2 regions of the Lactobacillus sp. M0390 genome follow, and region 2 is predicted to be linked to the other one. Evidence: predicted binding sites of a transcription regulator. Region 2 holds the regulator's gene; the other holds the start of a gene.

Region 1 (4,216 bases), on a different contig from region 2:
TGCCTTGTCGATCTTAGCAGCTTGCTTCAAAAGAACTGGAGCTGGTGGAGTCTTAGTTATGAATTCGAATGAACGGTCTTCATAAACTGTGATGACTACAGGAATAATCATGCCTTTTTGGTCAGCAGTTCTAGCATTGAAGTCCTTAGTAAAACCTACAATGTTAATTCCTGCTTGACCTAAAGCAGGACCAACTGGAGGAGCGGGTGTTGCAGCACCAGCTGGTATTTGTAATTTGACAACGTTAATAACTTTTTTTGCCACGGTCAAAACCTCCTTGATTCCGTGCGTGGTTAAAATGGAAAAGTTACCTACTTTTCCTCCCACAATAATAAAAGTACTTTAATATGGTACCATCGTTTTTTTAAATTTGCAATCTCTCGTAAAAGTTTAGCTGATTTTTTCTACTTGATCGTAGTCAAGCTCGGTTGTAGTTGCACGACCAAACATATCAACTGAAACAAATAGCTTGTATTTATCAGGTTGAATTTCAGTAATCTTGCCTTCAACACCGTTAAATGCACCATCAATAATAGTGACAGTTTCTCCAACTTCGTAATCAACTTGAGGACGTTTTGCAGGTTCCCCTTGTTGACGCAACAGACGATTAACTTCTTCTTCAAGAAGTGGAGATGGCTTAGAACCACCACCGTGTGAACCAACAAATCCAGTTACGTTAGGTGTATTTCGAACAACAAACCAACTTTCGTCAGTCATGACCATTTCAACTAATACGTAACCAGGGAAGATTTTTTCTTCAACTTCTTTTTTCTTGTCGTTGACCTTCTCGATTTTTTCTTGTTCAGGAACCATTACCCGAAAGATATAATCTTGCATCCCCATGCTTTGTGCACGTGATAATAAGTCAGATCTAACCTTATCTTCGTATCCTGAATAAGTATGAAGCACGTACCATTGCTTCTTTGTTGTTTCAATCATTACAAATTTCTCCTTTTATTTTGGCAAACAAAAAAACCTCCACTCAGAGGTTTTTTCTTTAACTTTATTTATTATATCACGAATAGAATTTCATTTCTATTTACATGAACATTTGTGTTAAAACGCTGAACAAGTAGTCTAACACTCCTAGAAACAAGGCGAATAAAACTGAAGTAGTAATGACTGTTCCAGTATCATGACGATTTTGTTTAGCTGTTGGCCATGTTACCAAGTGCATTTCGTGTGCTACGCTCTTAAAAAACTTAATCATTCAATTTACCTCGTTTCCTTGTGTAATGTCATTTTGCCACAATGTTTACAAAATTTATTCAATTCAAGCCGCTTCGTGCGATTCTTGCCTGCGGTGATTGAGTAGTTACGCGAGCCGCATACGCTGCAAGCTAATGATGCTTTTTTCACTGCCATAATCTCACTTCCAAACTATTGTATTTTAGCAAAAAATACAGGTATAAGCAATTCATTTAATAATTGCCCTAAAATTCAAGTCAATTTTTCTCTTTAAATAAAAAGCAGCTACTTATTAAGCAGCTGTTTTTGGTGGTCAAACAAAAGCGTAACCACCGGGCGTAGAACATTGTAATAGTCGGATTTACTTCTTAAGATTTTCATTTACGAAGGATTCGATTTTATCGTCAGAATAATCAAGGAACGGAAGCATATCTTCTTCCGTCTTCATGGTATCTCTACCATTCTTTTCCATGAAATAGTCCCAAAGAGCATCCCTAACTGGCATGTCTGAATCACTCCAGTCAAAAACCTCTTTCATGTGACGATCTAACAATGCAGTCTTGATAACATCTTCTGCCATCTTAATCTACCTCCTATAAAATAATTCTACAATTATTAATTATACGCTAAATTCTCATCATTTTCTATTAAACAGAGTCTAATAAAATTAATCGTGCTTTTTGCAACAGACGCGAGCGTGCCCTTACTAAGGTCATTGGCAAAATTTGCCAGTCGTTAATTATCTGTTCTGGTTGACAAAGTCCGAGAATAATTAATAAAGCCGTAACTTCTAAAATCGATAGCTTGTTGACTAATTCAGCTAGTTTTATGCTTAGCGGCACTTCTGGTAAAAAAGTTTCTGGCCGCCGAATAGGATTCATTCCTTTAGTAACTGCTGCTTCAAAAGAAATTGCTTTGGCCCAAGCCTTTCTGCGGTATGCCATTTCACGTCTAAGAAGCGTATTGGCATGATTTACCAGCCGAACTTTGTAATAGCTAGCGAAATTACCCTTTTTTGGATCAAAATCTTTCACAGCTAAATAACAAATGATCATCGCATCCTGGTCCCAATCCTGATTATCGTAAGAGCGAAGATGATATTTTTTCTTAATATTCGCAATTAGTGGACGATACAAAAAGCAAAGCTTACGTAGTGCATCAGTCTGCCCACTTTTGATTTGCATAATTAACTCTGTTTCTTCCCCTGCTACTTCTATTTTAGCCATATTGCTATTCTCCTTTAGTTGATATCTGAACTAAAGAATACTGAGAAGCAAAATTTAATTTAAACGAACCAATGTTTAAATTTTTCACTAACAGGTAAATGTAACGGTTAATAACAGCAAAATTCACTTTAGGTTGTCAGAACAAAATTTGCAAAAAAAATGAGCGCACATTTTGTATGGGCACCCATTTAACTTTTTTATTTATGATGATTTCTAGTATCCAGCATTTGATATAGCAAAACACCAGTTGCAACACTTGCATTGAGAGATTGCACATGGCCAACCATTGGCAAAGTAATCATTTGATCCATTTGTTCTTTCAGTAAGCGTGAAATGCCTTTACCCTCATTTCCGATTACAAGAACAGTTTTACCATTGCTATCCCACTGACGATAGTCTGTTCCGTCCATATCTGTGCCAAAAAGCCAGTAACCACGTTTTTTCAACATTTGACTAGTTTGTACAAGGTTATTAACGCGGGCAACCGGAACGTAATCAATCGCACCAGTTGAGGTTTTAGCCACAACAGACGTCAAACCCGTTGCGTGTCTTTTCGGGATAATGATTGCATCGACCCCAGTTGCATCAGCTGTTCTCAAAATCGAACCCAGATTGTGCGGATCTTCAATTGAATCAAGCATTAACAAAAATGGTTGTTTCTCCTCTTGATCAAATTGATCAAGTAAATCATCCAAATCCGCATATTCGAAACTAGCAACAGTCAGAACAAGTCCCTGATGATTGCCGCCTTGAACTAGGCGATCAAGCTTATTTTTAGGAACAGTTTGAACAACAATTCCTTTTTCCCTTGCTAAACCGAACACTTCATCTGCAAAGCTTTCCTGCACACCTTGTTGCAAAAAAACCTTATTGATTCTGCCAGCATCCTGCGTTTTTAAAAAATCAATTCCAGCATGTCTACCAAAAACAAAATCACTATCACTTGAAGTCATATTCATCAATGCCACCATTCTCCACTGTTTCAATACACCAAGAAGTTAATTCTTGAAGCCGCTCTTTTTTACCAAGTAATTCCAAATAGCCCCAAACTGCTTCAAATCCTGTCGACAATTGGTATGTCGCTAAACTAGTATTCTTGGCCTTGCTATAAGTTTTAGAATTACGACCGCGACGAAAAGTTGCTAGTTCATCCTCACTCAATAAGCCATCTTCCTGCATCTTAGTAATCAAAGCCGCTTGAGCCTTGGCTGACACATAATGTGTTGCTCTTAACTGCAAAGCTTGTGGCTTAACAATGCCACATTTAACTAAATGCCGCCGAATATCAACTTCATAAACAGCATCCCCTAAATAGGCTAATGTCTGCCCGTTTAATGTATCTGGATTAATTTCGTTTTCGACCAACTTTTTACTATTACTCACGAATCCACCTTGTTCCTTGCGGAGTATCTTCAATGATTACTCCCATTTCTTTTAATTGATCACGCAACTGATCACTTTTAGCCCAGTCTTTGTTCTTCCTCGCTTCATCACGCTGCTCAATCAAGGCAACAATTTCCTCATCACCTTGTGTTTCATTTTGCTTAATCAACTCGGCGGTATCAATACCAAAGATACCCAACCAATCTGTTAATAGAGCTTGCGCCTTCATTAATGCGTCTTTATCGACACTTTCAGCCGCAATATTAGCATTTAACACTGGTAATAAATCATAAATTGCTGTTAACGCGTTTTGAACGTTAAAGTCATCATCCATTGCGGTAACAAAATCTGCTTCCGTTTTAGCCAAAATTTCACGTAAATTAGCGTCTTCAACATTAGAAGTGTCGTCTTTTAAACGA
Region 2 (4,216 bases):
AACCGCCAATCAACAAATACTATCATTGCGACCATTGTTGTTACACTCATCAAAAGTGAATCAACTAATGTCAATACACCTTCACCCGCAACTTCCTGAATCGCTGAAACATCATTAGTGGCGTGTGCCATTAGGTCACCTGTTCTATGGCGTTGATAGAATGTACGATCCATTTCCATAAAGTGCTCAAACAGTTTAGAGCGCATTTGCAATTCTAATTCGGCTGCACCACCCCAAATTTGACGACGCCAAAAATAGCGGAAAGCATATAAAACTAACGCAGCTAGTACAATGGCTAAGATTAAAGTCGCATATTCTTGCCAAGAAATATGACCTTTATCTAATTGATCAGCCATTAAACCCAAAATTCTTGGTGGTACTAAGTTAATTATTGAAGTTAGTGCTAGAAAAGCAACACCGATTAAATAGCGTTTCTTTTCCTTTTTAAAAAACCAGCCTAACTTAAAAAATATACCCATTTTTCACCTGTCTTTCAAAATAAAAAGGCGGAAGAAATAATCCTCCGTCTGATGTCAATCTAGTTAAGATTTTATTTTTGATGTTTCATCATGTTCATCACTTGGTTTACCTTTTTAGCAGAAGGTTTTTGACCCATTTGTGACATCATGGCAACAATCATATCTTCACTGATTGGTGGATTATCTTTAAAATATTTCTTCATGTATGCTCTAGCACCATAAAATCCGCCAACAAGACCTATTAGCAGCGCTACAATAATTAATACAATTGCTAATCCTAAATTCATAAAATAATCACCTCAATTTGTCCAATAGTTATATCTTACCTAAAAAATAAGTAAATTAAAAGCTATAAATCAGTCTTTTCTCAAGCCTTTCTTACGCTGTGCCTTTTTTGCTTTTTCGGAAGTTACTTCTTTACCATTTTTATCTACGATAACCAAGTCTTCGACGTCTTGTTTAAAGCCAGCACGGAAATTTCTGATAAATTCTTTGTGAAGCTTTTGTCGCTCCTCTTCTTCTTCTTTTGTTAACCCCTGAGCTTCTTTCTTATGGTATAACTCATTGATTCTATCTGTTAGTTTTTTTTCTTGTTCTTCAGTTAATCTTTGTTCATTATTTTCAGTCATTTTTGCACCTCTCATTTGTAAAAGTCTACCTTACTTTTTGGATAAAAAAAAGAATAATTATTTAGAACGCCTGTTTGTATTAGGCAACATTATTTGTTAGAATGTAGTTAATACAAAGAATTAACTAACGAATGGGAGAAAAAAATGACCAATAAGCAAAGTTCTAAGCAACTACAAATTCTTCGTTATATATATGATACCGTTGAAAAACGCGGATTCCCTCCCACTGTTAGAGAAATTTGCCAAGGAGTTGAACTCTCATCAACTTCTACAGTTCACGGTCATCTTTCTAGATTAGAAAGAAAAGGCTTAATTGTTAAGGACGCAACTAAACCTCGAGCACTAGAAATAACAGAAGAAGGCAAAAAGGCACTTGGTGTCAAGCCTACTGATATTCCAGTTGTTGGTGATGTCACAGCAGGTCAGCCTATTTTAGCCGTTGAAGATATTGAAGATTATTTCCCACTTCCCCCTGATTTAGCTAATGATGCTGGCGACTTATTCATGCTACGAGTTCACGGTGAAAGCATGATTAACGCTGGTATTTTAAACGGAGACAATGTGATTGTCCGTAAACAAAGCTCTGCTACTAACGGTGAGATTGTTGTTGCAATGACCGATGAAAATGAAGCAACCGTCAAGCGGTTCTATAAAGAAAAAGATCATTACCGTTTACAGCCAGAAAATGATACTATGGCACCAATACTCTTGAACAGCGTTCATATCTTAGGTAAAGTGGTTGGCTTATATCGAAACAACATTATTTAGAAACTATTTATTACACCATTGAAATTTACGAACTAGTTTTATTCGGAATTCAATGGTTTTTTTCTACATTTTTGAGTCACATCTAAATAAAGCAGAAATGCAAAATTTGTCCTTTTATCTTTCCACAGCAATTATTAAAATGTAATTCACAAATTTTTGAAGTTATTTCGGTATTGAATGCTGTTATATCAATATTTGTTTTAAACTTTGTGAAATACAGCATGGTTTCACATCAGTTTCACACTTCCATTTTTTCACAAAGTTGGAAATTAAATGTTGGCTATAATATTTGCTGCTAAATTGATGGCTTTTTCACGAGCATCACTGCCCCAACCTCTTTCGTCATGATTTTCTAAGTCTTTGAGAGAATCTGCTGTAAATAATATTTGTGCAAAATCTACCCCTCTAAATTGTGCACACGCAGCCATTGCTGCACATTCCATCTCTACACAAGAGGCCCCCAGTTCTTTGGCCTGCTTTACTTTCTTGACAGTTTCCCTAAAGAAACCATCAGTTGTCCAGGTAGTTACTTCTTCAACTTTAAAGCCTTCTTGATTCAGTAACTTTTTTGTCTTTGTTAGAAACCTTGAGTTTAAATCAATATATGTTCCTGGTTTCATATAATGAAAGGATGTACCGTCATCTCTAATAGCTCTTGTAGGTAGTAGAAAATAGTTCTCTGGTAAATCAACTAAGCAGCCTGCTGATCCTATTGCTAAAATCTGTTTAACACCATAACTTATTAGCCAATCTAATAGCTCTACAGCAGCTGCAGCACCTATTTTTGCCTGACAAAAAGTAATTTTTTGTCCATCTAAATCAACCTCATATATTGGGGTTTCTCCTTCAAAGCAGTCAAAGAACCCAAGCTTTTTATGAGGATAACGAGCCAAAAAATCACTGATTACATCAGGAGTTAAGAATGCGAACAGCAGCTTGGGCTGAAAATGAAAGTGATTAATTTCTTTTTCGTGATCTCGTTCTAAAACAGCCCGCGGTTCAGGATCAAAATTTAACAAAAATGGTTCTTTCATAGTTCTTTTCCTCATTAAAAATATTTTAATAAATATTTTAACATAAACAAAAAAGAGAATCACTCCATTGCGGAGTGATTCTCTTTTACTTAAACGTGAATTAACGACGCTTTTCTGCGATTCTTGCAGATTTACCATGACGTTCACGTAAGTAGTAAAGCTTAGCACGACGTACACGACCGTGACGTAATACTTCAATCTTAGCTACTCGAGGGTCATTTACTGGGAAGGTACGTTCAACACCAACACCGGAAGCAATCTTACGAACAGTATAAGTTGCAGCAATACCTGCACCCTTACGTTTGATTACAACACCTTCGAACATCTGAATACGTTCGTGAGAACCTTCAACAACACGTACGTGAACACGAACAGTGTCACCAGCACGGAAGTCAGGAATATCATCACGTAATTGTTCTTTAGTTAATTCTTGAATTAATGGATCCATATTTTTCTCCTTCTTCGGCATTCATCAACGATTATCTACGCCAGCGGAACACCCATAACTATTAGTACATTACAATTGCACCTTTGTTATCTTAGCAAAGAAAGCTTGTAAAATCAAGCTCTTGTGTCTTCTTGTTTAATCTCTTCTAACATGGTTTTTTCTTGAGAACTAAGTTCATAATTTTCCAGTAAATCAGGCCGATACAAATACGTTGCTCGTAGCGACTCTTTATGACGCCATTCTTCAATTTTTTGATGATTACCTGAAGTCAAAACAGCTGGGACCTTCATCCCTTCAAAATCTTCTGGTCGAGTATACTGCGGGTATTCTAATAAGCCATGTGCAAAGCTTTCTTCAACTGGAGAGGCTGCGTTACCTAAAATACCAGGTAATAGCCGTACAGTTGCGTCAACCATACTCATCGTTGGTAATTCTCCACCAGTTAAAACATAATCTCCAATTGAAACAGTTTCATCCGCTAAATCATAAACACGCTGATCAAAACCCTCATAATGGCCACAAATAAAAGTTAAATTATCTTCTTTTGACCATTCCTGTGCCATTTTCTGATTGAAAGTCTTTCCTTGTGGTGCCGTAATAATCACTTTACCTTTATTGGCAAGTGAATCAAGTGCCTTTTTAATTGGCATAATTTGTAAGACCATGCCTGCGCCGCCGCCGTATGGCGTGTCATCAACATGATGATGAACATCAGAAGTAAAGTCACGAAAGTTAACTAAATTTAATTCCCATTTACCGTCTTCAAGACCACGGCCAAGCATTGAAGTTGTTAAAGGAGTGAACATATCCGGAAAAAGTGTCAGAATATTAACTTTCATCTCGCAAACCCTCCAATAG

What was found. Region 2 encodes LexA, which represses DNA repair genes until DNA is damaged. Its sites were predicted from a motif close to CNAACANNTGTTNG; they were not measured.
Region 1: H3R25_RS07595 (sigma factor) is a predicted target of LexA. The motif match lies at 2,479-2,492, and genes of this name have one in related genera.

The regions. Positions count from the first base shown of each region.
Region 1 is NZ_JACFPH010000004.1:39,512-43,727, reverse strand. Features, by position in the region: gene rplK (50S ribosomal protein L11) at 1-264, opposite strand, end outside; gene nusG (transcription termination/antitermination protein NusG) at 391-939, opposite strand; gene secE (preprotein translocase subunit SecE) at 1,040-1,210, opposite strand; gene rpmG (50S ribosomal protein L33) at 1,216-1,365, opposite strand; gene H3R25_RS07600 (hypothetical protein) at 1,550-1,768, opposite strand; gene H3R25_RS07595 (sigma factor) at 1,836-2,414, opposite strand; gene rlmB (23S rRNA (guanosine(2251)-2'-O)-methyltransferase RlmB) at 2,612-3,367, opposite strand; gene H3R25_RS07585 (Mini-ribonuclease 3) at 3,354-3,797, opposite strand; gene cysS (cysteine--tRNA ligase) at 3,790-4,216, opposite strand, start outside.
Region 2 is NZ_JACFPH010000001.1:690,057-694,272, forward strand. Features, by position in the region: gene H3R25_RS03275 (ABC transporter ATP-binding protein) at 1-479, opposite strand, end outside; gene H3R25_RS03280 (YneF family protein) at 551-766, opposite strand; gene H3R25_RS03285 (DUF896 domain-containing protein) at 836-1,108, opposite strand; gene lexA (transcriptional repressor LexA) at 1,253-1,876, shown strand; gene H3R25_RS03295 (nucleoside phosphorylase) at 2,146-2,910, opposite strand; gene rplS (50S ribosomal protein L19) at 3,011-3,358, opposite strand; gene trmD (tRNA (guanosine(37)-N1)-methyltransferase TrmD) at 3,472-4,197, opposite strand; gene rimM (ribosome maturation factor RimM) at 4,187-4,216, opposite strand, start outside.